2 regions of the Pseudomonas macauensis genome follow, and region 2 is predicted to be linked to the other one. Evidence: predicted binding sites of a transcription regulator. Region 2 holds the regulator's gene; the other holds the start of a gene.
The links. Region 2 encodes LexA, which represses DNA repair genes until DNA is damaged. Its sites were predicted from a motif close to CTGTNTNNNNANACAG; they were not measured.

Region 1: imuA (translesion DNA synthesis-associated protein ImuA) is a predicted target of LexA. The motif match lies at 11,292-11,307, and genes of this name have one in related genera.

What each region holds. Positions count from the first base shown of each region.
Region 1 is NZ_CP138377.1:3,255,513-3,270,160, reverse strand. It holds gene SD196_RS15055 (NAD(P)H-dependent flavin oxidoreductase) at 1-735, shown strand, start outside; gene SD196_RS15050 (DMT family transporter) at 760-1,653, opposite strand; gene SD196_RS15045 (AraC family transcriptional regulator) at 1,748-2,545, shown strand; gene lysA (diaminopimelate decarboxylase) at 2,698-3,942, opposite strand; gene SD196_RS15035 (LysR family transcriptional regulator) at 4,022-4,957, opposite strand; gene SD196_RS15030 (hypothetical protein) at 5,110-5,439, shown strand; gene SD196_RS15025 (error-prone DNA polymerase) at 6,080-9,166, opposite strand; gene SD196_RS15020 (DNA polymerase Y family protein) at 9,163-10,572, opposite strand; gene imuA (translesion DNA synthesis-associated protein ImuA) at 10,580-11,194, opposite strand; gene SD196_RS15010 (ATP-dependent DNA helicase) at 12,200-14,515, opposite strand; gene SD196_RS15005 (VRR-NUC domain-containing protein) at 14,512-14,648, opposite strand, start outside.
Region 2 is NZ_CP138377.1:4,098,208-4,112,855, reverse strand. It holds gene fadA (acetyl-CoA C-acyltransferase FadA) at 1-1,050, shown strand, start outside; gene SD196_RS18825 (DUF1653 domain-containing protein) at 1,198-1,461, shown strand; gene topA (type I DNA topoisomerase) at 1,554-4,160, shown strand; gene SD196_RS18815 (DUF6586 family protein) at 4,229-4,750, shown strand; gene SD196_RS18810 (hypothetical protein) at 4,864-5,103, shown strand; gene sulA (SOS-induced cell division inhibitor SulA) at 5,146-5,619, opposite strand; gene lexA (transcriptional repressor LexA) at 5,633-6,247, opposite strand; gene SD196_RS18795 (TetR/AcrR family transcriptional regulator) at 6,500-7,210, shown strand; gene SD196_RS18790 (L,D-transpeptidase family protein) at 7,267-7,791, shown strand; gene nagZ (beta-N-acetylhexosaminidase) at 7,801-8,799, shown strand; gene SD196_RS18780 (S-methyl-5'-thioinosine phosphorylase) at 8,809-9,546, shown strand; gene SD196_RS18775 (SNF2-related protein) at 9,823-13,104, opposite strand; gene SD196_RS18770 (CsiV family protein) at 13,125-13,784, opposite strand; gene mfd (transcription-repair coupling factor) at 13,797-14,648, opposite strand, start outside.

The sequences.
Region 1 (14,648 bases), 840 kb from region 2:
GACCCGGAAATGCTGGAGTTCCTCATCGACGCGCGCCCGGCCGTGGTCAGCTTCCACTTCGGTCTGCCGCCGCAGGGCTGGATCGACCGTCTGAAGGCCGCCGGCGTCCGCCTGCTGGCCAGCGCCACCTGCCTGGAGGAAGGCCGCGCCATCGCGGCGGCTGGCCTCGATGCCATCGTCGCCCAGGGCTATGAAGCGGGCGGCCATCGCGGCGTGTTCGAGCCGGAGAAGGACGCGCGCATTGGCACCTTCGCACTGGTGCGTACCTTGTCGGAGAAGGTCGATCTGCCGGTGATCGCAGCGGGCGGGATCATGGATGGGCAGGGTATGCGCGCGGTGTTCGAACTGGGTGCCGAAGCGGTGCAACTGGGCACCGCCTTCATCCTGGCGCCGGAGTCCTCGGCCAATGCCGCCTACCGCGCGGCGCTGCGCAGTGAGCGGGCGGAGCGTACCGAGGTGACGGCAGCCATTTCCGGTCGGGCGGCGCGCGGGATGGTGAACCGGCTGTTCACCGACGTCGGTAGCGCGGATGCGCCGACACTGCCGGATTATCCGATCACCTACGATGCAGCCAAGGCGCTGACGGCCGCGGCCACCGCCAAGGGCAACACCGACTTCGCCGTGCAATGGGCCGGGCAGGGCGCGCCTCTGGCGCGGGAAATGCCGGCGGCGGAACTGGTGAGAACTCTCATGGCCGAGTTCCGTGTCGGTCCTGGCACTGGTGCCGGCCTGTAGGAGCGTTGGCTATGAGCGGCTGAATCAGCGGGCACTGACGGCGCCTGCGGGTTTCTCCCGTGGCCGCCAGAGCTCGGCCAGCAGTACCCCGGCCAGGGTCAGGGCGCCGCCGACCAGGTGGTAGCTGGTCAGCCGCTCGCCCAGTACCACGGCGGCGATGGCGGTGGTCAGCACCGGCAGCAGGTTGAAGAACAGCGACATGCGGCTCGGCCCCATGCGCGCCACGCCCTGCATCCAGGACAGCGCGCCGACGATCGAGGCGAACAGGGCGGCATAGAGCACCAGCGGCAGGTTGGCGGCGTTCAGCCCCTGGTGCGGCGAAGCCAGGTAGAGCGGCAGCAGCGCGAGGATCGCCACCAGTACCTGCAGGTAGAGCATCACCAGCGGTGGCAGCGGCAGGGCCCACTTCTTCAGCAGCACGCCATAAACGCCGTAGGCGAGGGTGGCGACGATCATCATGCCGTCGCCCAGGTTCACACCGTGGCTGAGCAACTGGTGCGGGTTGCCCTGGGTGATCACCAGTAGCACGCCGGCCAGCGAGACCAGGGCGCCGAGCAGCGCCGCGACACTCATCCGGTGGCCCAGCAGCAGGGCGGCGAGAGCCAGGGACATCAACGGCATCAGCGACAGGATGATGCCCATGTTGGTCGCCGAGGTCAGTGCGGCGGCGTAGTAGGCCAGGCATTGGTAGACCGCCATGCCGAGCAGGCCGAGGGTGACGATCTTCCAGAGGTTGGCGCGGATCGTCGGCCAGTGGGCAAGGGTGGCGCGCAGCAGGAAGGGCGTCAGCAGCAGGCCGGCCAGCAACCAGCGGAAGAAACCAATCTCCGCTGGGGCGATCTGCCCCACGGCGAGCTTGTTGACGACGGTATTGCCGGACCAGATGACCACGGCCAGCAGGGGGAACAGGTAATTCATGGTGGAACGCTTCCGGGGATAACGGTGCGTATTGTCCGCCCGTCCGAATCGAGACGTATAATGAAATTCAGACAATCCACCCCGGCATTCGGACATGACCCGCGCACTGTCGCTCCCGCTTCCCGGCATCGACCGGCTGCCCGCCGATCTCTACTTCCGCTACGACGAGTTCGACGCCGGCACCCACTCGCCCAGCCATCGCCATGCCTGGGGCCAGCTCAACTACGCCTCCCACGGCGTGATGGAACTGGAGGTGGACGGCCAGCGCTTCCTCTCGCCGCCGCAGTACGCCGTATGGGTGCCGCCGGGGCGGGAGCACAGCTGCTACAACCGCCAGGCCATCGTCTACCGCTCGCTCTACGTGTCCACCGAGCTGTCGCGCAAATTGCCGGCGTCGCCCTGCACCCTGGCGATCAGCGACATCCTCAAGGCCATCCTTTCCGACTTTGCCGCGCGCCAGGTGAATATCCCGCAAAGTGACGCGGACCGCCGTCTGGCGGAAGTGGTGATTGACCAGTTGCAGGCGGCGCAGCCCCACGACGACTACTTGCCCTACGCCAGTGGCGGTGCGCTGGGCGAGGTGCTGGCCGCCCTGCAGGCCGAGCCCGGCGACAACCGCACGCTGGCCCAGTGGGCCGAACACGTGCACAGCACCGAGCGGACCCTGGCGCGGGCCTGCCAGCGGGAGCTGGGGATGTCGTTCGGGGAGTGGCGCCAGCGCCTGCGGTTTCTCGCCGCGATCGAGGCACTGGCATCGGGGGAAGGGGTGCAGCAGATCGCCTTCAACCTGGGCTACAGCAGCCCGTCGGCGTTCATCGCGATGTTCCGCCGGCTCTCCGGCACCACGCCGGAACAATACCGCGCGACCTTCCGCGCGCTGGAGCAGGCGTGAGGGACTGAGCGCGCGTACTCGTAGGGCGTATAACGTTCGACGTTATACGCCGTTTGACCGTGGTTTCAGGGCGCTCCGGACCCCGGTCCCGAAGGCGCCTGTAATGCAGGCGTACCGGCGTACAACCGCGAACGGTTGTACGCCCTACGGGATCAGCCCAGGTTTTCTTCCAGGGCCAGCAGTTCTTCCACGCGCTGGCGACGGCGGATCAGCCTGGCATCGGCACCTTCCAGCAGCACCTCGGCGATCAGCGGACGACTGTTGTAGTTCGACGACATGGAGGCGCCGTACGCGCCGGTGTCGTGGATCAGCAGCAGGTCGCCAACCTGGGCGCGCGGTAGCGCGCGGGGGATGACCACGCCGCCATCGCCCTGGGTGAACACGTCGCCGGACTCGCAAAGCGGGCCGGCCACTACGGTGTCGATCACCTCGCGGCTGGCGGCGTCGCCGGCCAGCACGCTGATGCCGTGGTAGCTGCCGTACATGGACGGGCGCATCAGCTCGTTGAAGCCGGCGTCCACCAGCACGAAGTGGTTGCGGCCGGCGTCCTTGGTGGCACGCACTTCGCTGAGCAGGCAACCGGCCTGGGCGACCAGGTAGCGGCCCGGCTCGATTTCCAGGTGCAGCCTGTGGCCGACCACGCCTTCTGCGGCCTTGCGGGCGTTGTCCCAGAGCTGGAAGTAATGCGCGGTGTCCACTTCCGGATCGCCGTCACGGTAGGGGATGGACAGGCCGCCGCCAGCGGAAATCCCGGACAGGTCATGGCCGGCGTCCTTCACCAGGCGCACCAGGCCGAGCATGGCCTCGCCGACCTGGGCCAGGTGGCCGTAGTCGACGCCCGAGCCGATGTGCATGTGCAGGCCCACCAGGCGCAGGCCGCGCTCGCGGATCACGTCCAGGGCGGCGTGCAGGTCGCTGTGCCAGATACCGTGCTTGGAGTGCTCGCCGCCGGTGTTGGTCTTGTTGCTGTGGCCGTGGCCGAAACCAGGGTTGATACGCAGCCAGACCGGGTGGCCGGGGGCAACTTCGCCCAGCTGGCGGAGCATGTCGATGGAACCGGCGTTCACCGGGATGCCGTGCTCGACCACGGTTTCCAGGGTGGCGCGGTCCAGCAGGTCGGCGGTGAAGACGATCTCGGATTCATCCTCGCGGCACGAATAGCCGGCGGCCAGGGCGCGCAGCAGTTCGCCCTGGGACACGGCGTCGACCTTCACGCCCTGTTCGCGCATCAGGCGCAGGATGTGCAGGTTCGAGCAGGCCTTCTGGGCGAAGCGGATGATGTCGAAGCTCTTCAGGCGCTCGATCTGGCCGCGGATGGTGGCGGCGTCGTAGACCCACAGCGGGGTGCCGAATTTCAGGGCGAGCTGTTCGGCGCGGGGCAGGGCGAGGAAGGGCATGAATGAGCTCCGAAGGTAGATGGCGCTAGTCTACCGGGCGTTTCGAAGATCAGATAATGCTGCTTTTTGCTTTATTCATTCAAATTGGATATAGGGTGCAGTCCACGCCAGCCTCGCGCAGGCGGGCGACCAGTAGCGCAGCTTCCTCCCGCAGCGCCTCCACGAAGCGTTCGCGCAACGGCGTGGCCGGGCGGTAAAGCGGCTTCACCAGGTTGACCTGGAAGGGCAGCGAGAACGCCAGCGGGCGCAGCTGGATGCCCTGGCCCTGGAACATCAGCGCGGTGATCGGGTTGACCACGGCCACGCCCAGCCCGGCACGCACCATGCTGCACACGGACACGGCACTGTGGGTTTCCACCTGCATCTGCCGCTGCACGCCGGCCGCGAGGAACACGTTGTCGATCAGGTGCCGGTAGTGATCGCCCGGCGCCAGGCTGACGAAGGGTTGGCCGGCGAAGTCCTCCGCCTGCAGACGCTGGCGGGCCAGCAGCGGGTGGCTGTCCGGAAGGATGCACACCTCGTCCACCGCCAGCAGCCGCTGCAACTCGGTGCCGCGCGGCGCTTCCTCGTTCTCGATCAGGCCGATGTCGTGACGCTGGGCGCTGAGCTGCTCTTCCAGATGGGGGGATTCCAGCGCCGCCACTTCCAGGCTGATCGCCGGGTTGCCCAGGGTGAAGCGCTTGCAGGCTTCCGGCAGCAGAGCCTGGGACAGCGCCGGCAGACAGCCGATGGAGAACTTGCCCTCGGCGAACTGCCCCAGGCTCCCGGCGAAGGCGACGATGCGGTCCAGCCCGGTGAAGGAGCGCTCCACCTCTTCGAACAGCATCAACGCCCGCGCCGTCGGCGCCAGCCGCCCGCGCTCGCGCAGGAACAGCTCGAAACCGATCAACTGCTCCAGTCGCGCCAGCTCGCGGCTGACCGTGGGCTGGCTGGTATGCAGGAACGCCGCCGCGCGGGTGACGCTGCCGGTGGTCATGACCGCGCGGAAGACTTCGATGTGGCGGAGGGTGATCATGGGGCTGGCCGAAGGGGAGATAGCGGGAGGGTAAGGGGCGCGGGCTCTGCGGGCAAATTCTGATGCCTTGAGGGCCATTGCCTTCAGACCCTTCCTGACAAGATCGGCATCACGCTATAGCATTGCGCCACTATTTTGTGGGTGGACGCAGGATGCGCAAGGTTCTGGTTTGGTTGATGGGGATGGCGCTGGTGGTCGTCACGACGCTGGCGGTGGCGGGCAATACGCCTTGCTCCGGCAGCAAGGGTGGCATCGCCCGCTGCCAGGGCGAGCTCTTCCTGTGCAACGATGGCTCCATCAGTGGCTCGAAGAAGAGTTGCCCGGCCTATCTGGGTGGAGGCAGTTCCACCGCGCCTTCACTTCAACGCTTCTCTGCCGATGATGGTTCCTGCTCCTGCAGTAGCGGCACCTTCTGCACCGGCCCGCGCGGTGGGGTTTATTGCCTGACGCCCAGTGGCAACAAGAGCTATCGGCGGAAATAGTCATGGAGGGTGGATAACGTCTAAGGCGTTATCCGCCGTCTTGTTCGGTGTTTCCGCGCCGCTTCGGCGTGGGCTGAGAGATTTTGTTTCGCCCCCTCGGGCGACCTCCTTTGGCAAACGACCCAAAGGAGGCAAAGGTCTTGCCCCTGCATCCGGTTTTTCGCTCAGGCGAAAAATTCCCTCGCTCCATCGAAGTTTCAGGGGCCCGCGTCGACGGGCCATCCCTGGCCCAACGACGCTCTCGCGGCATCCATGCCGCTCAACCCCTGAAACTCCGATTCCACTCGGCCTCCTGAAGGGGCGCTCCGGCGCGTGCGGATGCTGCTCTGGAAGTCTTTAAATCCAGAGCCAGAGCCAGAGCTATGCGGTGCGTATGCTTTCGTAGGAGAGATGGGGGGCGCCTAGCCCTTGTCCGCGAAATCCATCGCGGCGAAATTCGTGCTGACAGGGACGCGCCTGGGTTTATCGCCCACCTGTAGGAGCGAGCTTGCTCGCGAACCGCCCAACACCGATGCGGCCGGAAAATCTGTTCGCGAGCAAGCTCCTACGAAAAGCAGCCGGCACACAACCCGTAGGGCGCATAACGCGCAACGCTATCCGCCGTGATGGGGGCTGCGAGATTCGTTTCGCGTAGCTGTTCTCAGTGGAAATCCCGACTCCGCACATCCAGCCCCTCCAGCAACTCGCTCAAATCCGTCAGCCGCCCGGCGATCACATGGCGAACGCCGTCCTTGGCTTCCAGGGTGCCGTCCACCTGCATCAGACGGGCGCTGAGGAAGGGGCGGCGCTGGCGTTCGGCGAGGTCGCGCCAGACGATCACGTTGATCATGCCGAACTCGTCTTCCAGGGTGATGAAGGTGACGCCGCTGGCGGTGCCGGGTCTCTGTCGGCCGACGACGAGGCCGGCGACACGTACCGGGCGCTCGGTCTCCAGGCGGGCGAGATCGCGTGAACTACGGCAGCGGCGGGCCCTGAGCGCGCCGCGCAGCAGGGCCAGCGGGTGCGGGCCGAGGGTGGTGCCCAGGGTCTCGTAGTCGGTGAGCAGGTCTTCGCCACGGCTGGGCAGCGGCAGGCTGACCGGCGCTTCCTCGGTGACCTGGCCGGCAAACAGCGGCAGTTGCTGCTCGACTCCGGCAATCGCCCAGCGCGCCTTGTGCCGGTGGCCCGCGAGGCCGCGCAGGGCGCCAGCATCGGCCAGCTGTTCGCGGGCGCGGCCGTCGAGATTGGCGCGAAGGCAGAGGTCGGCGACATCGCGGAACGGCTGCTGTGCGCGGGCTTGTACCAGGGCCCCGGCTGCCTCTTCACGCAGTCCGCGCACCATGCGCAGACCCAGGCGGATCGCCGGCTGGCGTCCGGGGATGGGCTCCAGAGTGCAGTCCCAGTGGCTGTGGCGCACGTCCACCGGGCGGGTTTCCAGGCCGTGGCGGCGGGCGTCCTGTAAAAGCTGGTCGGGGCTGTAGAAGCCCATGGGCCAGCTGTTGATCAGGGCGCAGGTGAAGGCCGCCGGTTCGTGGCATTTCAGCCAACTGCTGGCATAGGTGAGCAGGGCGAAGCTGGCGGCGTGGGATTCGGGGAAGCCGTAACTGCCGAAGCCCTTGATCTGCTCGAAGATGCGCGCGATGTACTCCTGTTCGTAGCCCCTGGCGGTCATGCGCTCGAACAGTTTTTTGCGGTGCGGCTCCAGCCCGCCGTGGCGCTTCCAGGCGGCCATGGAGCGACGCAGGTGGTCGGCCTCGCCAGGCGTGTATTTGGCCGCGATGATCGCCAGTTGCATTACCTGCTCCTGGAACAGCGGTACGCCGAGGGTGCGTTTGAATACCGGCTCCAATTCCTCGGAGGGATAGACGATCGGTTCCTGCTCGTTTCGTCGACGCAGGTAGGGATGCACCATGTCGCCCTGGATCGGTCCCGGGCGGACGATGGCCACTTCGATCACCAGGTCGTAGAACTCCTTGGGCTTGAGGCGCGGCAGCATGGCCATCTGCGCGCGGGATTCGATCTGGAACACGCCGATGGTGTCGGCGCGACTGATCATTGCGTAGGTCTTTGGGCACTCCGACGGCAGCGTGGCCAGTGTGTAGCGCTGCCCGCGATAGCGCTCGATCAGGTCGAAGCAGCGGCGCAGGGCGCTGAGCATGCCCAGCGAGAGCACGTCGACCTTGAGCAGGCCGACGGCGTCGAGATCGTCCTTGTCCCACTGGATCAGGGTGCGCTCGGGCATCGCGGCATTCTCCACCGGCACCAGGGTTTCCAACGGTTGCTGGGAGATGACGAAGCCGCCGGGGTGCTGTGACAGGTGCCGGGGAAAGCCGACCAGTTGCGAGGTCAGGGCGAGCACGCGGCGCAGGATCGGACTCTCCGGGTCGAAGCCGGCTTCCACCAGCCGTTCCGAGGATGGCGGCTTGTCGCTCCAGCGGCCGCAGCAGGCGGCCAGTGCGCCCACCTGGTCGGGCGGCAGGCCGAGGGCCTTGGCGATATCACGGATCGCGCCGGCGCCGTGATAGGTGCTGACCACGGCGGTCAGCGCGGCGCGCGAACGGCCGTAGCGGCGGAATATGTACTGGATGACTTCCTCGCGGCGCTCGTGTTCGAAGTCCACGTCGATGTCCGGCGGCTCGTTGCGCTCGCGGGAGATGAAGCGTTCGAACAGCAGATTGGCCTTGGATGGGTCCAACTCGGTGATCCCTAGAGCGAAGCAGACCACCGAGTTGGCCGCCGAGCCGCGACCCTGGCAGAGGATGCTCTGACTGCGGGCGAAGGCGACGATGTCGTGGACGGTGAGGAAGTAGCTGTCGTATTCCAGTTCGGCGATCAGCTCCAGCTCATATTCCACCTGGCTGCGTGTCTTTTCTCTCTCACCATCCGGCCAGCGCCGCCTGATGCCTTCCTCGGTCTTCTCCCGCAGCCAGGTGGTGGGCGTATGGCCTTCGGGCACCAGCTCGCGGGGGTATTGGTAGCGCAGTTGGTCGAGGTCGAAGGTGCAGCGCTCGGCAATCTTCACCGTCTCCTCCAGCAACTCGGCGGGGTAGATCGACGCCAGCGCCTCCCGCGGTCGCAGATGGCGTTCGCCGTTGGGATAGAGATACTGCCCGGCCTCGTGCACCGGCAGGTGCTGGCGGATGGCGGTCATGCAGTCCTGCAGGGCGCGACGGCCACGGATATGCATGTGCACGTCGCCGCAGGCCACGGCAGGGATGCCCAGGCGCGCCGCCTGTTCGCGCAGACGATGCAGCTTGCCGGCGTCGTCCGGGCCCTTGTGCAGTTCGGCGCCGAGCCACAGGCGTTCAGGAAAGCGTTCGCGCAACCAGAGGCCGTCGTCGTCCCGATCGTCGCGCGGCAGCCAGATCGCCAGCAGGTGGTCGAGGCTGCCGTCGAAGTCCGCGTGCACCAGGCGATAGCTGCCTTTCTCCGCGCGGCGGCGGGCGTGGGTGAGCAGGCGGCAGAGGTTCTCGTAGCCGCTCAGGTTCTCCGCCAGCAGCACCAGCTTCGGGCCTTGCGAGAGGCTCAGCTCGCTGCCGGTGATCAGGGGAATCTCGGTTTCTTTCGATGCCTGCCAGGCGCGTACGATGCCAGCGAGGCTGCATTCGTCAGTGATTGCCAGGGCGCGGTAACCCAGCTTCTTCGCCCGCGCGAACAGCTCGGCCGCGCTGGAAGCGCCGCGCTGAAAGCTGAAGTTGGACAGGCAGTGCAGCTCGGCATAGCCGATGCCTTCATCCGGCATGTTCATGCGAACCAGCCGTGCAGCAGCAACGGCCCCTCGTCGCCCACCGGGCGGAACACCCAGGCACGCTGGCCGCTGCGGGTGCGTACCTGGTAGTAGTCGCGGCGGATGTCCTCGCCATCCCACCAGCCGGATTCGATGCGTTCGGGCCCGGCCAGCAAGGTCGGGGCGAACTCGCGCAGTGGCTGCGGTTCCGTCAGCAGCCAGCCGGGGCGCGGGACGTCGGCGATCGGCAGGCGCGGGGTGGAATGGTCCTGCCAGGCGCGCTCCGGGCGATGCTCGGCGAGGCCGCCCAGGCCGTGCACGGCGTCGTCGCCCAACCGCGCGCGCAGGCGTTCGCGCAGCTGTTCCCAGGGCAGCGATTGCTGTGGGCGATCGTCGAAGAGCTCGCGGTGCTGCGGCACGAAGGGCGGCAGGTCGTCGGCCACCAGGCGCACGCTGTGCACCGGGGCGCGCAGTTGCAGTTGCTCCAGGCGGCCACGGGTCAGTTCGAAGAGCATGGCCGCCTCGCGTTCAGCGCTGAGCAGGCCGACGGGCATCTGCGTGTCGCTGCCTTCGTGGTGTTCCAGATGGAGGATGAAGCACTGCACGCCGCTGTCGCGCCCGGCGAGGAAGGCGGCGAGATCGGCGGTCAGGCGGCGCAGCGGGAACAGCAACGCCTGGGTGGATTCCACGTCGAAGTTCAGTTCGATACGCGATTCGAAGCGGTCTGGCGGCCGGTAGAACTCTAGGGCCAGCGGGCGCTGGCCGAGCAAGGTGTCTACCTGCCGCAGCACCTGCGGTGGGAAGCGCCGGGCCAGGCTTTCGCGGGGCAGGGCGAGTAGTTGTTGCAGGCTGCGCAGGCCCATGCGGCCCAGCGAGGTGGCGGCGTCGCGGTCCAGGCCGAGGCGCTCCAGGGGCATCCTGCCCAGGCACTGACGCAACTGCTCGTTATCGTGAATCGCCAGCCCGTCGTGGCCGTTGGCGAGGATGCGCGCGGCGGCCGGGTTGGGCGCGGCGGTGATGCGATGGCGGAAGCCCAGGCCGTTCAATTCTTCGCGCAGGCGCGCCTCGAAGCGCGGCCAGGGACCGAACAGTTGCAGGCTGGATTGCACCTCCAACAGCAGTGCGCGCGGATAGTGCTGGCTGACCTGCGAGCTGAAACCGTAGGCCCAGGCCGCCAGCAGGTTCTGCCAGTGCTCCACTTCGCGCAGGTCGTATTCGGCGGTGGTGAAATCGCGGCTCAGAGCCTGGGCTGCGGTGAGCGACTGGCCGGGCTTGAGGCCCAGCGCCCGCGCCGCCGGGTTCACCGCCTGCAAGACGCGGCGCTGGGGCGGACCGGCGAGCAGCGCCAGGGGGGCGTCCGGCTCGGCACGACCGCGCAGTACGCCGTCCATCGCCAGCTGCGGTAGAAGAATACAGGCCCAGAGCATGACGGCCTCAGTGCCAGGGCAACGGGATGGGCCGCGCCGGCGCCAGGCCGCCCCGGCACTTGAGCACACGCAACTGCGCGGGGGTGGCGTCCAGCGCCAGGCGCAATGCGGCCGGGGATGGGTTTAGCGCCTCGCGCTGCGAGCGGTAGGCGATGGCCAGGGTCTGCCCGGTTTCGGCGGCCACCTGCAGGCGGCGCAGGGTGCGGTCGTCGGCCTGCTGCGGCCAGCACAACACGGCGCCGCAGCTGCCCGAACGCAGGCATTGCTCGGTGGCCCAGAGGGCATCGCGGCCGGAGGCTTTCACGATGGCGAGCTGATCCAGTACAACCCCGGCGCCCTGCCATGCGGCCGGGTAGGGGATGTGGGGTGGGGCCACCAGCACGATGCGTTCGCCGGCCTTGCTGAGTCGTGCGAGGGTCGGCCAGACCAGTTGCAGTTCGCCGGTGCCTTCCTGGGCCAGGAGGATTTCGCTGAGTGCCGCTTCCGGCCAGCCGCCGGTGGGCAGGGCTGCGTCCAGCACGGCGTGACCGGTGGGCTGCTGGCTGGGTGGCAGGCCCTGGGGCTGGCCTTTCCAGACCTGGCGCTGATGGAACAGGGTATCGAGTGCGACCACACTGCCCATCACGGCCTCCCGGCCGGCGAGCGGCGACGGTCATGTGCCCGACGGGTGGGCCGGGGGAGGAGGATGGGCGGGTATCGCATGGGGGGCTCGGAAATAACTGTATAGATATACAGTTTATCCAGTGGAATGGTGCCGTCAATGGTGGTTGATCGGGGGCGTGGGGGCTTTCCGTAGGAGTGGAGGACTTTGTCCGCGATGATTTTTGTTTTTGTCTGGGTGTTTCTGCGCCGCTTTGGCATGTGTTGATAGATTTTGTTTCGCCCCCTCGGGCGACCTACTTTGCCAAACGACGCAAAGTAGGCAAAGGTCTCTGCCCCATCATCCGGCCCCGGCTTCGCCGGGGTTCCCTCGCTCCATCGAAGTTTCAGGGGCCCGCGTCGACGGGCCATCCATGGCCCAACGACGCTCTCGCGGCATCCATGCCGCTCAACCCCTGAAACTCCGATTCCACTCGGCCTCCTGAAGGGGCGTTCCGGTGCGTGCGGAGGTTTCTCTGGAAGTCTTTAAAGCCAGAGCCAGAGCGGAGCTGTGCTCCCGTAGGAGAGACGGGGGCACCTAGCCCTTGTCCGCGAAGGCTTGCCACAGCACCCACGTTGCAGGATGAACACCTGTAGGGTGAATAGCGCGCAGCGTTATCCGCCGTGATGGGTTTCGCTTCGCTCTACGCCATCCTACGAAGAGCGATCCAGCATGAAGCAGCCAAAGTTCCAGGCGCGCGCAGAGTCCCGTCAGGAGGCCGAGTGGAGGTATTGCGCAGAGGGGCGAGCGGCATGGATGCCGCGAGAGGCGTAGAGGGCCAAGGATGGCCCTTCTACGCCGACCCTCGGAGCGATACCGGAAGGAGGGAACCCCGGCGAAGCGGGGGCCGGATGTCGGGACGAGCCCTTTTGGTTCCTTTTGGGGCTCCAAAAGGGACTCGCCCGAGGGGGCGAAATAAAATCTCGCAGCACACGCGGAAGCGGCGCAGAACACTAAACCCAAAAGCCGCGCGGACAAAGTCCGTTCCTACAACAACAGAAACCCCTGCGGCTCCTTCGACTTCGGCGGATCGGCCACGAACTTCAGCCGCTGCGTCTTCCACCAACTAGGCAGCAACCGCCGCACCGCCGGCTGGTTGAAGCGATCGTCCAGCAGATAGATCACCCCCGAATCCGTCGGTGTGCGGATCACCCGGCCGGCGGCCTGGACGACCTTCTGCAGGCCGGGGAACAGGTAGGTGTAGTCATACCCGTCACCGAACATGCCCTGCATGCGCTGCTTGATCTCCTCGTTGACCTCGTTCACCTGCGGCAGGCCCAAGGTGGCGATGAAGGCGCCGATCAAGCGATCACCGGGCAGGTCGATGCCTTCGCCGAAGGCGCCACCGAGGACGGCGAAGCCGATGCCCTGCGAGTGTGGGGTGAAGCGGTCGAGGAAGGCCTGGCGCTCGATCTCGTTCATGCTCCGCGACTGCACCCAGCGGGGGATGTCCGGGTGTTCGGCGGCGAAGCGCTCCAGCGCCTGTTGCAGATAGGCGTAACTGCTGAAGAAGGCCAGGTAGTTGCCGGGGCGGGCGCGGAACTGGCGGGCCATCAGGGTGCTGATCGGTGCGAGGCTGGCCTCGCGGTGCTGGTAGCGGGTGGAGAGGTTGCTCAGTGCGTGGACTTCCAGCTGCTCGGCGCGGAAGGGCGATTCCACCTCGCGCCAGGTGGTGTCTTCCGGCAAGCCGAGCAGGTCCGCGTAGTAATTGGCCGGGTTCAGCGTGGCGGAGAACAGCGTGCTGCTATGCGCGGCTTCGAAGCGTGGCTCGAGGAAAGGCGCCGGCACCACGTTGCGCAGGCACAGCGTGGACAGTGTGCGCTGGCCACTGCCGTCGTGGCGGGTGATGTCGAACAGCGAGTGCGGCCCGTAGGCCTCGGCCAGCCGGCAGAACAGCATGGCGTCGAGGTAGAAGCGCAGCAGTTCGGCCTCGTTGCCGGTGGGCTGGTCGGTGAGGTGGTCGGTGATGGCGCTGACGGCCTTCTGCAGCGCGGCGATGAACAGGTCGGGCACCGTCGGGTAGATCTGGTAGTCGACCTCCTGGTCGCGGTGCATCTGGTTCCAATGCCGGCCGACGCGCTCCAGCACGCCTTTCAGGCCGGCCGGGGCGACCTTGCGCAGGGCGTTGAACTCGGACTGGTCCAGCTCGGCGCTGTACATGCCGCGCCCACGCTCGATGAGGTTGTGCGCCTCGTCCACCAGCAGCGTGACCTTCCAGTCGTTGAGCAGGGTGAGGCCGTAGAGCAGGGCGGTCATGTCGAAGTAGTAGTTGTAGTCGCACACCACCACGTCGGCCCAGCGGCACAGTTCCTGGCTCAGGTAGTAGGGGCAGACCTGGTGCTCCAGCGCTACGTCGCGCAACGCTTCCTGGGTCAGCCAGCGGTGCTTGAGCGCGGCTTCGCGGGCGGCGGGCAGGCGGTCGTAGAAGCCCTTGGCCAGCGGGCAGGATTCGCCGTGGCAGGACTTGTCCGGGTGCTCGCAGGCCTTGTCGCGGGCTACGTGCTCCAGCACTCGCAGCGGCTGGCCGGCGTCCTGTTGGCGCAGGGTCGCCAGGGCGTCGAGGGCCAGGCGCCGGCCCGGCGTCTTGGCGGTGAGGAAGAACAGCCGGTCCAGCTTCTGTCCGGGGAAGGCCTTGAGCTGCGGGAACAGGGTGCCGAGGGTCTTGCCGATGCCGGTGGTGGCCTGGGCCATCAGCGTCTGGCCGTCGCGGGCGGCGCGGTAGACCGATTCGGCAAGCATGCGTTGGCCCTGGCGGAAGTCGGCGTAGGGGAAACGCAGCGCTTCCAGGCCCTGGTCGCGCTCGACGCGGTGCGCGCTTTCCTGCTCGGCCCATTGCACGAAGCGGCTGCACTGCAGCTCGAAGAAGGCGCGCAGGTCCTCGGCGGCGAAGCGCTCGCGGAATACCGTTTCCTTCTGGGTGATGACGTTGAAGTAGACGACGGCCAGGTCGATGGCGTCGATCTCCAGCGTCTGGCACAACAGCCAGCCGTACACCTTCACCTGCGCCCAGTGCAGCAGCCGGTGGTTCTGCGGGATGCGCGCGACGTCGCCGCGGTGGGTCTTGATCTCTTCCAGCAGGTTGGCGTCCGGGTCGTAGCCGTCGGCGCGGCCGCTGACTACCAGCCCGGGATATTCGCCGCGCAGCGGCAGTTCGGCGATGTAGCCCAGGCCGCGCCGGGAGACCACCGTGGCGTGCCCGGTCATGCCTTCCTGGGCGGTTGGGGCGGGCGTGAAACGCAGGTCGAGGTCACCTTCCTTGGCGGTGAATTCGCACAGCGCGCGCACGGCGATGGCGTAGCTCATTGGGCCTCTTCCGCTTCGCCCTGCCAGCGCACGTAGCAGACTTCCACCGGTATGCCGTGCTCGGCGCAGAAGGCCAGCCAGCGTTTCTGGTTGTCCTGCAGGCGATCACCCGGGCCTTTCACTTCGATCATCC
Region 2 (14,648 bases):
CTGGAGCGCAACCCGAAGATCGACCCGGCGGAAGTCGAGGACGTGATCTGGGGCTGCGTGAACCAGACCCTGGAGCAGGGCTGGAACATCGCGCGCATGGCGTCGTTGATGACCCAGATCCCGCACACCAGCGCCGGCCAGACCGTCAGCCGTCTGTGCGGCTCGTCCATGAGCGCCCTGCACACCGCTGTCCAGGCGATCCAGACCGGCAACGGTGACGTCTTCGTCATCGGCGGTGTGGAGCACATGGGCCACGTCGGCATGATGCACGGCGTCGACCCGAACCCGCACCTGTCGCTGTACGCCGCCAAGGCCTCCGGCATGATGGGCCTGACCGCCGAAATGCTGGGCAAGATGCACGGCATCACCCGTGAGGCGCAGGACAAGTTCGGCGTGCGCTCGCACCAGCTGGCCTGGAAAGCGACCCAGGAAGGCAAGTTCAAAGACGAAATCATCCCGATGGAAGGCTACGACGAGAACGGCTTCCTGAAGGTCTTCGACTTCGACGAAACCATCCGTCCGGACACCACCCTGGAAAGCCTGGCTGCCCTGAAGCCGGCGTTCAACCCCAAGGGCGGCACCGTGACCGCGGGTACTTCCTCGCAGATCACCGACGGCGCTTCCTGCATGATCGTGATGAGCGCCCAGCGCGCCCAGGACCTGGGCATCCAGCCGATGGCCGTGGTTCGCGCCATGGCGGTTGCCGGTGTTGATCCGGCGATCATGGGCTACGGTCCGGTTCCGTCGACCAACAAGGCGCTCAAGCGCGCCGGCCTGACCATCAACGACATCGACTTCGTCGAGCTCAACGAAGCTTTCGCTGCACAGGCCCTGCCGGTGCTGAAGGACCTCAAGCTCCTCGACAAGATGGAAGAGAAGGTCAACCTGCACGGCGGCGCCATCGCCCTGGGTCACCCGTTCGGCTGCTCCGGTGCGCGTATCTCCGGCACCCTGCTGAACGTGATGAAGCAGAATGGCGGTACCCTGGGCGTGTCCACAATGTGCGTGGGCCTCGGCCAGGGCATCACCACCGTCTTCGAACGCATCTGACGATCCCGTCTAAGCTGTCGAAGATGGACGAGCCGGGGCCTTGTGCCCCGGCTTTTGTTTTTCAGCCCTGCCCGGTGGGAGTTGCCGGGGGCGAGGGCAACGTGGACAATCGCGGCCTTTTTTCTGCCAGCCGCAAGAGGACGACCCATGCAACTGCAGACCGGACTGTATCGACACTACAAGGGGCAGCAGTACCGTGTGCTCGGCGTGGCACGGCATTCCGAGACCGAGGAAGCGCTGGTGATCTACCAGGCGTTGTACGGTGAGTTCGGCCTTTGGGTGCGTCCGCTGAGCATGTTCACCGAGGCGGTGGAAGTGAACGGCGAGAAGGTTCCGCGCTTCGCCCTGGTCAGCGTGGAAAATGATCCGCTGGGTCTCCAGAGCGGTCCGTCCGGCGAAACCCAAGCTTGACCTTGGCGTGACCGCCACTATATATAGCGGTGCCGCTCCAAGCGCCTCCCTCCTTATTAATTCATCTTTTCGACGCAGGAATCTTCCGATCCATGGGTAAATCGCTGGTCATCGTGGAATCACCGGCCAAGGCCAAGACCATCAACAAGTACCTGGGCAACCAGTACGTGGTGAAGTCGAGCATCGGCCATATCCGCGACCTGCCCACCAGCGGCTCTTCCGCTTCGAAGGAGCCTGCGGCCAAAGGACGCAAGACCGCTGCCGAGGCACCGGCCCTGTCGCCAAAGGAGAAGGCCAAGCGCCAGCTCTTCACCCGCATGGGCGTCGACCCGGAGCACGGCTGGAAGGCCAAGTACGAGATCCTGCCCGGCAAGGAAAAGGTGATCGAGGAACTGCGCCGCCTGGCCAAGGATGCCGACACCATCTATCTCGCAACCGACTTGGACCGCGAAGGGGAGGCCATTGCCTGGCACCTGCGCGAGGCTATCGGCGGCGACGACTCGCGCTACAAGCGCGTGGTCTTCAACGAAATCACCAAGAAGGCCATCCAGGAGGCCTTCTCCCAGCCCGGCGAGCTGGACATCAACCGCGTGAATGCCCAGCAGGCGCGCCGCTTCCTCGACCGCGTGGTGGGCTACATGGTCTCGCCGCTGCTGTGGGCCAAGATCGCCCGTGGCCTGTCCGCTGGCCGCGTGCAATCCGTCGCCGTGAAGCTGGTGGTGGAGCGCGAGCGCGAGATCCGCGCCTTCGTCCCCGAGGAATACTGGGAAGTGCATGCCGACCTCGGCACGCCGAAGAACGACAAGGTCCGCTTCGAAGTGGTGCGCGAGAAGGGCGAAGCCTTCAAGCCGCTGAACGAGGCCCAGGCCATGGCCGCCCTGGAGAAGCTCAAGGCGTCCAGCTACAGCGTCTCCAAGCGCGAGGACAAGCCGACCTCCAGCAAGCCCTCGGCGCCGTTCATCACCTCCACCCTGCAGCAGGCCGCGAGCAACCGCCTGGGCTTCGGGGTGAAGAAGACCATGATGATGGCCCAGCGTCTCTACGAGGCGGGCTACATCACCTATATGCGTACCGACTCGACCAACCTGTCGGCCGACGCCATCGACATGGTGCGCGGCTTCATCGACAGCGAGTTCGGCAAGAAATACCTGCCGGCCAAGCCGAACTTCTACTCCAGCAAGGAAGGCGCCCAGGAAGCGCACGAAGCGATTCGTCCTTCCGACGTCAACCTGCGTCCGACCCAGCTGTCGGGCATGGAGCGCGATGCCGAGCGCTTGTACGACCTGATCTGGCGCCAGTTCGTGGCCTGCCAGATGCCGCCGGCCGAATACCTGTCCACCACCGTCAGCGTCGCCGCCGGTGACTTCGAGCTGCGCGCCAAGGGCCGCATCCTCAAGTTTGACGGTTACACCAAGGTGCTGCCGCAGCAGAGCAAGCCGGGCGAGGACGATGTCCTGCCGGAGATGAACCAGGGCGAGGCCATGAAGCTGCTCAAGCTCGATCCGAGCCAGCACTTCACCAAACCGCCGGCGCGCTTCTCCGAAGCCAGCCTGGTCAAGGAGCTGGAAAAGCGCGGCATCGGCCGTCCGTCCACCTACGCGGCGATCATCTCCACCATCCAGGAGCGCGGCTACGTCACCACCCACAACCGCCGCTTCTACGCGGAAAAGATGGGCGACATCGTCACCGACCGCCTCAACGAGAGCTTCTCCAACCTGATGGACTACGGCTTCACCGCCGGCATGGAAGAGCACCTCGATGACGTGGCCCAGGGCGAGCGCGACTGGAAACACCTGCTGGACGAGTTCTATGGCGACTTCCGCAAGAAGCTCGACCTGGCCGAAGCCGCCAACGACGGCATGCGCGCCAACCAGCCGACCCTGACCGACATCCCCTGCCGTGAGTGCGGTCGGCCAATGATGATCCGTACCGCCTCCACCGGCGTGTTCCTCGGCTGCTCGGGCTACAGCCTGCCGCCGAAAGAGCGCTGCAAGGCCACGATCAACCTGATTCCGGGCGATGAAATCGCCGCGGATGACGAAGGCGAATCCGAATCCCGTGTACTGCGTGGCAAGCACCGCTGCCCGATCTGCAGCACCGCGATGGACGCCTACCTGGTCGACGAGAAGCGCAAGCTGCATATCTGCGGCAACAACCCGGATTGCGCCGGCTACGAAATCGAAGAAGGCCAGTACCGCATCAAGGGCTACGAAGGTCCGAGCCTGGAATGCGACAAGTGCGGCAGCGAGATGCAGCTCAAGACCGGCCGCTTCGGCAAGTTCTTCGGCTGCACCAACCCGACCTGCAAGAACACCCGCAAGCTGCTGAAGAACGGCGAGCCTGCGCCGCCGAAGATGGACGCCATCCGCATGCCGGAGCTCAAGTGCGAGAAGGTGGACGACATCTACGTGCTGCGTGACGGCGCTTCCGGCCTGTTCCTGGCCGCCAGCCAGTTCCCGAAGAACCGCGAGACCCGCGCTCCGCTGGTCAGCGAGCTGGTGCCGCACAAGGACGAGCTGGACCCGAAGTACCACTTCCTGCTCGCCGCTCCGGCGAAAGACCCGGATGGCCGCCCGGCGGTAATCCGCTTCAGCCGCAAGACCAAGGAGCAGTACGTACAGTCCGAGGTCGAAGGCAAGCCCACCGGCTGGCGTGCGTTCTTCGACGGCGGCAAGTGGAAGGTCGAAGACAAGCGCTGATGGAAGGCGCGCCCCGCTGAGGCGGGGCGTGCTTATACTGCCGACGTGTAATGCAGGAGGGCCTGGCCATGGCGAACGAACTCTATACCCGCACCAACCAGAAGCTGTTCTTCGCCGGCCTCGCCCTGGAAGCCTGGCGCAATGCCGAAGCGGCGCGCGCGATGAACGCCCAGGCGCGTATCCAGGCCGAGCGCGAAGCGGCGCTGTTTCACCTTTACGGTGCGGTTCTGGGCGTGGCCCATGAGATTGCCGGCTACTACCGCTTGCCCCAGGCCGGTGCGCCGCGCGTCGAGATGCTCCTGAACGCCGAAGTGCTGGCCGCCGCCCCGAGCCCGGAGCTGGCGGAAATGGTCGAGCTGGCGCAATCGCCGGAAGCTTGGCTGGGTCGCCTGCTGGCTGCCTACGCCGCCTTGTTCCAGCCGCCGAGCGAGCCGAAAAAAGCCAAGGTCGATCCGACCCAGCCGCTGATCCAGGCGGTGAATGTCGATGAAGAGGCACCGGTCGAACTGGGCAACGAAGAGCTCGAAGCCTGGCGCAAATCCCTGAAAGAGCTGGTGCTGCGCTTCCGCGCATCGCTGACCGAGCTCTGATTGGTGCTCTGATACGCAGAGCTGCGACCGTCCGGTCGGCTGGCGGAATGTTGCGCTAGGGTGTAGCGAATGTGACTGTTACACTACGGGTTCTGCTGTGGAGAACCTTCGCTATGCCAACCTCATTTCTGGAAATCGTAGAGCTGCCTGACGGGCGTATCGTGCTGCGTCGCGCGGATGATGAGGAGTCGCTGGTGACCCTGGAATTCTCCGCTGACGCCAAAGGGTTCCTGCAGGGTCAGCACATCGAAATCGCCAAGGCGATGTTCAATGTCGGCGTGCAGATGGCCGGCCGTCTCGCCGAAGGTGGCGACATGAGCATGGACGACGAAGGTCCGCGCGTTCTTCACTAAGGCTCGTTCCGGCTTCGCGGCGTTCGCGGCGAAGCCTCTCCCTCATCCCAGACGAATATTCAGACTCTGCGCTTGACCGGCAACGGCGGCGCGGGACAGTTGCGTGCGCGCCTTGGCGTTGAGATTCAGCCAGCTCACTACCGTATGACTGTTGCCCAGGCGCAGCGCTTCGCAGGCCAGGGCTTGGGCGGCTGCCTGGTCGCGCGCCGGCAGCAGCAGGATGCGCTCGCGGTTCAGGCCGGCCTTGCGCAGCCAGTCCGGGGTCAGGCTGGAGGGCGGGGCGATCAGCGTCAGCCAGCGGGAATCGCTTTCCTCGCTCAACTCGCGGAGCATCGGCGCCAGCAGCGTCAGGCACTGGCCGGGGAGGCCGCGCAGGGCGATCTCGCTGAAGGCGCTCTCGTCGTCGGCGGGTTCGTCTTCCATCAGCTCCGGAAGCAAAGGAGCAGTACCGCTCGCCCAGAGTGCTTCCTGGAACAGCGGGAGTTGCGGCAGGTTCAGCGGCTGCGGGTACTGCATGGATATCTCCTGTTCAGCGACGGATCACGCCGACGCTCAAGCCTTCGATGACCAGTTCCTGTTCCTTGAGGTCGACTTCGATGGGGGCGAACTCGGGGTTCTCGGCGATCAGCCAGACCTTGCTGCCTTCGCGCTTGAAGCGCTTTACCGTGACTTCCTCGCCGAGGCGGGCGACCACGATCTGGCCGTTGCGCGCTTCGCGGGTGACGTGCACGGCGAGCAGGTCGCCGTCGAGGATGCCGACGTCCTTCATGCTTTGCCCGCGTACGCGCAGCAGGTAGTCGGCCGGCGGGTTGAAGAAGGTGGGGTTGATGCGGCAGGTGTCGTCGACGTTCTGCTCGGCGAGGATCGGAGCGCCGGCGGCGACGCGACCGATGATCGGCAGTTCGTCTTCGTTGGCGGCGGCCTTGGGTTCGAAGCCGGGGATGCGGATGCCGCGGGAGGCACCCGGGGTCATCTCGATCGCGCCTTTACGGGCGAGGGCTTTGAGATGCTCCTCGGCGGCGTTGGGCGATTTGAAGCCGAGCTCCTGGGCGATTTCCGCGCGGGTGGGCGGATAGCCGTTGTCTTCCAGGCAGCGTTTGATGAAAGCGAGAATCTCGGCTTGGCGCGGCGTCAGCTTCAGCATGTCCATACTCTGGCTTTTTATACAGTGACTGGAATTATATACAGTGAAGGCGCCCTGGCAATGACTAATTTCGCACGGCTGTCGGCGTAGCGGTCGAGGATGTAACCTGTGCGGGCTGGCAAGCGTCTTGCTGAAATTGAAGTCACCTCGTCGCATTGCCCATGTTTTTGTTAACAATCGGTCGCACTTTGCTTGACAATGCGCGAGGCTGAAACGTATGTTTCAAACAAGTGTTTGTCAGGCGGAGTAGCCATGGCCCAGTCGGAAACCGTCGAACGCATCCTGGATGCTGCGGAACAGCTGTTCGCGGAGAAAGGCTTCGCTGAGACTTCTTTGCGTCTGATCACCAGCAAGGCGGGGGTGAACCTCGCGGCGGTGAACTATCACTTCGGCTCGAAGAAGGCGCTGATCCAGGCGGTCTTCTCGCGCTTCCTCGGCCCGTTCTGCATGAGTCTCGAAAAGGAGCTGGACCGCCGCCAGGCCAAGCCTGATGCGCCGCGCGCCACCCTGGAAGAGCTGCTGGAGCTGCTGGTCGTCCAGGCCATGGCAGTGAAGCCGCGCAGCGGCAATGACCTGTCCATCTTCATGCGCCTGCTCGGTCTGGCTTTCAGTCAGAGCCAGGGCCACCTGCGCAAATACCTCGAAGAAGTCTACGGCAAGGTATTCCGTCGCTACATGCTGTTGGTGCACGAAGCCGCTCCGCGTCTGCCGCCGCTGGAGCTGTTCTGGCGTGTGCACTTCATGCTGGGTACCGCGGTATTCAGCATGTCCGGTATCAAGGCGCTGCGCGCCATGGCCGAGAACGACTTCGGCGTGAATACCTCCATCGAGCAGGTGATGCGCCTGATGGTGCCGTTCCTGGCCGCCGGGATGCGCGCCGACAGCGGTGTCAGCGATCCTTCGCTGGCGGGTGCGCAGCTCAAGCCGCGTAACAAGTCGAGCGCCGCACCAGCCAAGGTCTGAACGACGCCCGGCATCGCGCTGGGCGGTGCAGGCCTGATCGGCTAAAGTAGCCAGCCATGGCTGACCTCGATCTCCTCCATATTTCCCTGTCCGATCAGATGCTCTACGGCTTTGCCGGGGAGCAGCTGCGCGTGCGCCTGCCGATCTCCACGGCGGCCAATGGTGCAGGCGAGCGGAGCGGCTCCGGTTGCACGCCGCGTGGCCTGCACCAGGTTCGCGCGCGTATCGGCGACGGCCTGCCCAGGGGCGCGGTGCTCAAGGGCCGGCGCTGGACCGGCGAGGTCTGGAGCCCGGCGCTGCACGATGAGTTTCCCGGCCGCGACTGGATTCTTACGCGCATCCTCTGGCTCAGCGGATGCGAGGCGGGGCGTAACCGGATGGGCGAGGTCGATACCTTCCGCCGTTACATCTACCTGCACGGCACGCCTGACTGTGAGCCCATGGGCGTGCCGCTGTCCCATGGCTGTATCCGCCTGCGCAATGACGATCTGCTGGAACTCTTTCCCCGGGTTCCCCTCCATTGCCGGGTCCGTATCGAAGAGGCCGCCTGCCCGCAGTGGCAAGCGGCACAGGTTAATTAAGGAATGCACATGCAAGGCTCCCTGATGCTCGACATCGGCGGTACCTGGCTCACCGCCGAGGACCGCCAGATCCTGCGCCACCCGGAAGTGGGTGGGCTGATCATCTTCGCCCGCAACATCGAATCGCCGCGCCAGGTTCGCGAGCTGATGGCGGCCATCCGCGCGGTGCGCCCCGACCTGCTGCTGGCGGTGGACCAGGAGGGTGGCCGCGTGCAGCGCCTGCGCCAGGGTTTCCTGCGTCTGCCGGCGATGCGCGCCATTGCTGATAACGCCAATGCCGAGCGACTGGCCGAGCAGTGCGGCTGGCTGATGGCGACCGAGGTGCTGGCGGTAGGGCTGGACCTGAGCTTTGCCCCGGTGCTGGACCTGGACCACCAGCGCAGCGCCGTGGTCGGCAGCCGCGCCTTCGAGGGCAACCCGGAGCGCGCGGTCGCGCTGGCCGGCGCCTTCATTCGCGGCATGCACGCCGCCGGCATGGCCGCCACCGGCAAGCACTTCCCCGGTCACGGCTGGGCGGAAGTGGATTCCCACGTGGGCATCCCGGAAGACGAGCGCACGCTGGAGCAGATCCGCGCGGTGGACCTGGTGCCGTTCCAGCGCCTGTCCGGCGAGCTGGATGCCCTGATGCCGGCCCACGTGATCTACCCGCAGGTCGATCCGAACCCCGCTGGCTTCTCCCGTCGCTGGCTGCAGGAGATCCTGCGCGGCGAACTGGGCTTCGACGGGGTGATCTTCAGCGACGACCTGTCGATGGCCGGTGCCCATGTGGTGGGCGACGCCGCCAATCGTATCGAGGCCGCGCTGAGCGCTGGCTGCGACATGGGCCTGGTGTGCAACGACCGCGCTTCCGCCGAACTCGCCCTGAGCGCCCTGCAGCGCCTGAAGGTGACTGCGCCGCAGCGTCTGCAACGCATGCGTGCCAAGGCCTGGCCGGGCACCGAATACAAGCAGCTGCCGCGCTGGCAGCAGGCCGTCGGCGAACTGCGCGCCGCACAATTGATCGACTAAGGATTTGCCATGACTGTCTACGCCATCATCGGCGGCACCGGCCTGACCCAATTGGAAGGCCTGACTCTGAAGGACTCCACCGCACTGGATACCCCCTACGGCGAGCCCTCGGCAGCCATCCAGCGCGGTGAATTCGCCGGCCGTGAGGTGCTGTTCCTGGCTCGCCACGGCCATCCGCATCGCTTCCCGCCGCATCAGGTGAACTACCGCGCCAACCTCTGGGCGTTGCAGCAGGCCGGCGCCGAGGCGGTGCTGGCGGTCAATGCGGTGGGCGGTATCCATGCGGCCATGGGCAGTGGCCATCTCTGCGTGCCGCACCAGATCGTCGATTACACCTGGGGGCGCGAGCACACCTACTTCGCCGGTGATATCGACCATGTCACCCACATCGATTTCAGCCATCCCTATGACGAGCCGCTGCGCCAGAAGCTGATCGCCGCGCTGCAGACGCTGGGCTATCCGCACAGCAGCCATGGCGTCTATGCGGCGACCCAGGGGCCGCGCCTGGAAACCGTGGCGGAGATCGCCAAACTGGAGCGCGACGGTTGCGATATCGTCGGCATGACCGGTATGCCTGAAGCCGCGCTGGCCCGCGAGCTGGAACTGCCCTATGCCTGCCTGTCGCTGGTGGTGAACCCGGCGGCCGGCAAGTCCAGCGGGATCATCACCATGGCCGAGATCGAGCAGGCGCTGCACGAAGGCATCGGCAAGGTGCGTGAGGTGCTGGGGCGCGTGTTGGTGAGCTGACGATCGGGCTTTAGCGGACAAGGGCTGGACGCCGCCGTCGCTTCTACGAGATCAAAAGCCCCTCACCCTAACCCTCTCCCGCAAGCGGGAGAGGGGACTGTTCATAGTGAAGCGTCGCTCGTGCGTTCGCTGGAAACGGAAGTGTCCCGGGCGTAGGGCGTATAACGTTCGACGTTATACGCCGATTGGCCTTGCTGCCAGAGCACTCAGAGTTCGGCCCAGGCGCCTATGGTGGGACAAGGCGTAACGGCGTACAACCGCGAACGGTTGTACGCCCTACGGTTTCGGCAAGGGGGCGAAGAGCGCGTCGATATCGCTCTCCTGCAATTGCAGGCCGGTGTTCTTGCCATCTTCCAGTACGCCGGCGGCCAGTGCTGCCTTGCGTGCCTGCAGTTGCTGGATCTTTTCTTCCAGGGTGCCGCGGGCGATCAGCTTGTAGACGAACACCGGCTTGTCCTGACCGATGCGGTAGGCGCGGTCGGTGGCCTGCTGTTCCACGGCCGGGTTCCACCAGGGGTCGTAGTGGATCACGGTGTCGGCGGCGGTGAGGTTCAGGCCGGTGCCGCCAGCCTTCAGGCTGATCAGGAATAGCGGTACGCGGCCTTCCTGAAACTCCTTCACCGGTGCGCGACGATCGCGGGTCTCGCCGGTGAGGAGGGCGTAAGAAATGTTCCGCGCCTGCAACTGCGCCTGGATCAGTTCGAGCATCGAGGTGAACTGCGAGAAGAGCAGGACACGACGTCCTTCGGCGAGGAGTTCGTCGAGCATCTCCAGCAGGGCACTCAGCTTGCCCGAATGGGCCGCTGGCACGTCCGGCTGCAACAGGCGCGGGTCGCAGCAGACCTGGCGCAGCTTGAGCAGGGCGTCGAGCACGACGATCTGACTGCTCGCCAGCCCCTTCCGGCGTATTTCCTCGCGGACCTTGCGGTCCATGGCCAGGCGCACGGTCTCGTAGAGGTCGCGTTGACGTTCGTCGAGCTCCACCCGGTGGGTGATCTCGCTCTTGGGCGGCAGTTCGGTGGCGACCTGGTCCTTGCGGCGGCGCAGCAGGAAGGGCTTGATGCGCGCGTTCAGGTGCGCCAGGCGCTGGCTGTCGCCGGCCTTTTCGATGGGGTGGCGGTACAGGCGCGCAAAATGGCGCGCATCGCCCAGCCAGCCCGGCATCACCAGGTTGAACAGCGACCACAGTTCGCCAAGGTGGTTTTCCAGTGGCGTGCCGGTCAGGCACAGGCGTTGCCGGGCATCGAGGCGGGCGGCGGCCTGGGCTGATTTGCTGCTGGCATTCTTCAGGTATTGCGCCTCGTCGAACACCACCAGATGCAGCGGTTGCGCGGACAGCGCCTCGATGTCCCGGGGGAGCAGGGCATAGGTGCTGAGCAACAGGTCGTATTGCGCGAGGTCATCGAAGTGCTGGTGGCGTTCGCTGCCATGCAGGGTGAGTACGCGCAGCTCCGGGGCGAAGCGGGCGATTTCGTCCTGCCAGTTGGCCACCAGGCTGGTGGGCATCAGTACCAGGGCGGGACGGTCCAGGCGTCCGGCGCGTTTTTCCGTGAGAAGGTGGGCCAGCACCTGCAGGGTCTTGCCCAGCCCCATGTCGTCGCCAAGGATTCCGCCCAGCTCCAGTTCGCGCAGCGCCTGCATCCAGGCGAGGCCTTGCAACTGGTAGGGACGCAATTCCGCCTGCAGGCCGTCCGGCGCCGCGCAGGGTTGCTGGTGATAATCCCGCAGGCGCCGGGCGAGGCGCAGCAGGTGCTCTCCGCCTTGCCAGCGCAGCGGGTGCTTGTCGAGCTGGGTCAGCAGGCTGGCATCGGTGTTGGGGATTTGCAGGCGAGTACCGTCACGCTGCAGATTGCTCAGCAGCAGTCCTTGCAGCAACTGGAGCATGGCTCGCACGCGGGCTACGGGCAGGTTCACGGTCAGCGGCTTGCCATCCGCCTGGCGCCGGGCGTCGAGGCGGATGGGGAGTTCGGCGTCGTCAGCACCGTTGCGCAGTACGGGCGGACTTTTCCGGATCAGCTCCAGGAGTGGGTGCAGCAAGCTGACCTGCTGGCCGTCGACCACGATCCCCAGCTCCAGGTCGAACCAGGCGTGGCCGGGCTGTTCTTCGATCTGGACGTACCAGTCCTCGACTTCGCTGAAGTCGAAGGGGAAGTCCGGGGCGATTTCGATCACCCAGCCTTGAGCGCGAAGACTTGGTAGTTGCTGGACGATGGGTCCCCACTGCGCGTTGTCGGTGGGCCGGTAGCATTCGTAGCGGTCCTCCAGCTCGTAGGGCGTGGAGGACTTGTCGAGTTTCTTCAGGCCCAGCTTCTGCAGTGTCTTGCGCAGCACCTGCTCCGCCTTGGGTTGCCGCTCGATGACGACGAAGGTGTCGTCTTCCAGATAGCGAATTGGCTGGCCGCTGCGCACAGGGCCATGGACCTGGTGCTTGCCATAAGCGAAGACCAGGCAGGCCTGGTGCTCATCTTCGTCGCCGTAGATCCTGTCGTGCACGGTGTTCAGCCGCAGGTGCGGCACGGGCTGGATCTCCAGTTGGCGCTCCTGACTGGCGACGGGTAGCGGTGCCTGGGGCGCCAGGGCTTTCAGTTGCAGGCTGAAGAGCGTGGCCTCGTGTGGCGGGATTGGCGGCGCGCTTGCCAAGTAGCTGGCCAGGGCATCCGGCAGGTCGTGGCGTAGGGGGCCGGCGCGCAAGAGCTGTCGATCGACGTACCAGGGCGGTGTCAGCTGGGTCAGCAGCTGCGGTTTTGGGGTTGCATCGGTCTCCCAACTGACGGTGAAGTGTCCATCGTCACGGGGATGCCAGGCGAGCCGGGCGGGCAGTTCCGCACCCAGTTGCAGTTGGCTGGAAGGGTTTTCGAGTTCCAGGATCAGTTGGCCGCCGCGCAGGATCATCTCCAACAGTTCGCTGCCATCCTGGCCGAGCAACGTCACTTCATTGTGGTGCGGCTGTACGCCCGCAACGCCCAGGGCGCGAAGCAGGATGCGCTGGTCCTGCTCGGTGACGCCTCGGCCCAGGGCAAAGGCGATCGATACGATACGTGGATGGCCCAGCAGATGGCCGTTTTCATCGCGCTGTGCGGTATGAATGAAAATCCGGCCGCCTTTGCTCAGCCGGTAATACAGTGGGCCGCCGTAGGGTTTCCGGGGTTCCGGCTGCGCCTTGAGCGCTGCGGGCGCCTGTTTCAGCCAGGTCTCCAGCTCTCGCGACAAGCGGCTGGCTGGCGGCTGGGCAGGTTTGGCGATGGGCTTGGGTGTGATATCCGCGCTGGCGGCTTGTTCGTCCAGTAGATGCAGCAACAGGGCGACACAATGCTTGCAGTCGAAGCCGACCGGACAATCGCACTGGCAATCGACGGTGTCGCCGCTTCTGGAAAGATTGATCCGTTGGCGATAGCGGCGATTTCCGGAACCCTGGCAGAGCCCCTCCAGAGAGCGGTCGGTGAGGCGCAGGACGCTCGCCCGACCTTCCCGGGCATAGGCCTCGCCCCTTACCAGCGTGATCGCCGGGAAGAGGCGGCGCCAGGGGATGCGTTGCAGATGCGCGGCGAACGGGACCATGGCGCGGCCTTTTTCAGGCCTTATTGCTGGCTGGGTTGCGCCGGCGGCGGAGCGTCGAAGCCACCGTCGGCCGGGGCGGCGGGAGCCGGCTGCTGCTGCGCGTCCGGGCCGGTGGGCGCTACGTCTTCCATGCCGGGCGGCGGCGAGGAAGGACGGGCGTTGAGCGGGCTGACCTTGATCAGCATGCCCAGGCTCGGGTGGTCGAGGTAGGTCAGCACGCTGTTCTTCAGGCTGGCTTCCTGGACCATGTGCTGGCTGGCGGCGAGCAGGCCGTCGGCGCTGAACTGGTTGATCCAGAAGTCGGTCTGGGTGTTCACGAAGCGCTGCTGGCTGAGGGTGACGGTGCCTTCCACCGGGAAGTGGCCGTCCTGTTTCTGGCCCTCGGTCAGGGAGATCTTCACCGGATTGGCATCGATCTCCTGGCGCCAGGCCTTGTGCATCAGGACCTGGAAGCCTTCGTTCTGCTTGAGCTTGGCGACCTGTGCGTCCATCGCTGTGGGGCGCGAGCTGTCCGGGCCCGGCGGCTGCGCGCCCTTGGCCCAGTCATCGGGAGCGGGACGGCTGGCGAACACGGCGTCGCCGGATTGCTGGAAGAGAATCAGCTCCACCTGGTAGGGCTCGGCGAAGGCCGCCGGCGAGAGCAGTGCCAGGGACAGCAGCAGGGGTTGGAACAGGCGCATTGCACGGGGTCCTTAGTGAGTCTGTGGCGTGAGGCGCTCGAGCAGCGCTTCCAGCGTGTTGAACCGTTCTTCCGGGCGCTCCATGGGCACCTGGAACTTGAAGAGGGTGGCCCCTTCGAACTTGTAGCGATTGGGCTGGCTCTGGATCATCTTGATCAGCACCAGCGGGTCGACGCAGGTATCGGCGGCGAATTCTACCCGGCCTCCCTGGGGGCCGGCATCTACCTTCACGATGCCGAGCTTTTCCGCCTGCAATTTGAGCAGTGTCAGGCGTATCAGGTTCTTTGCCGGCTCCGGCAGCAGGCCGAAGCGGTCGATCATTTCCACCTGCAACTCGCGCAGGCCGTCTTCGTCGAGGGCGTTGGCGATGCGCTTGTAGAGGATCAGGCGACCGTGGACGTCAGGCAGGTAGTCCTCGGGGATCAGCGCCGGCACCCGCAGGTTGATATCCGGGCCGCCGCCCAGCGGCTGTTCCAGGTTCGGCTGCTCACCCTTGCGGATGGCTTTCACCGCACGTTCGAGCATTTCCATGTAGAGGGTGAAGCCCACCGCCTGGATCTGCCCGCTCTGGCCTTCGCCGAGCAGTTCGCCGGCGCCGCGGATCTCCAGGTCATGGGTGGCCAGCACGAAGCCGGCGCCCAGGTCCTGGGCGTTGGCGATGGCTTCCAGGCGCTTCTCGGCGTCCGGGGTCATCTGCTTGCGCGGCGGGGTGAGCAGGTAGGCGTAGGCCTGGTGGTGGCTGCGGCCAACGCGGCCGCGCAACTGGTGCAACTGGGCCAGGCCGAACTTGTCGGCGCGCTCGATGAGGATGGTGTTGGCGCTGGGCACGTCGATGCCGGTCTCGATGATGGTCGAGGCCACCAG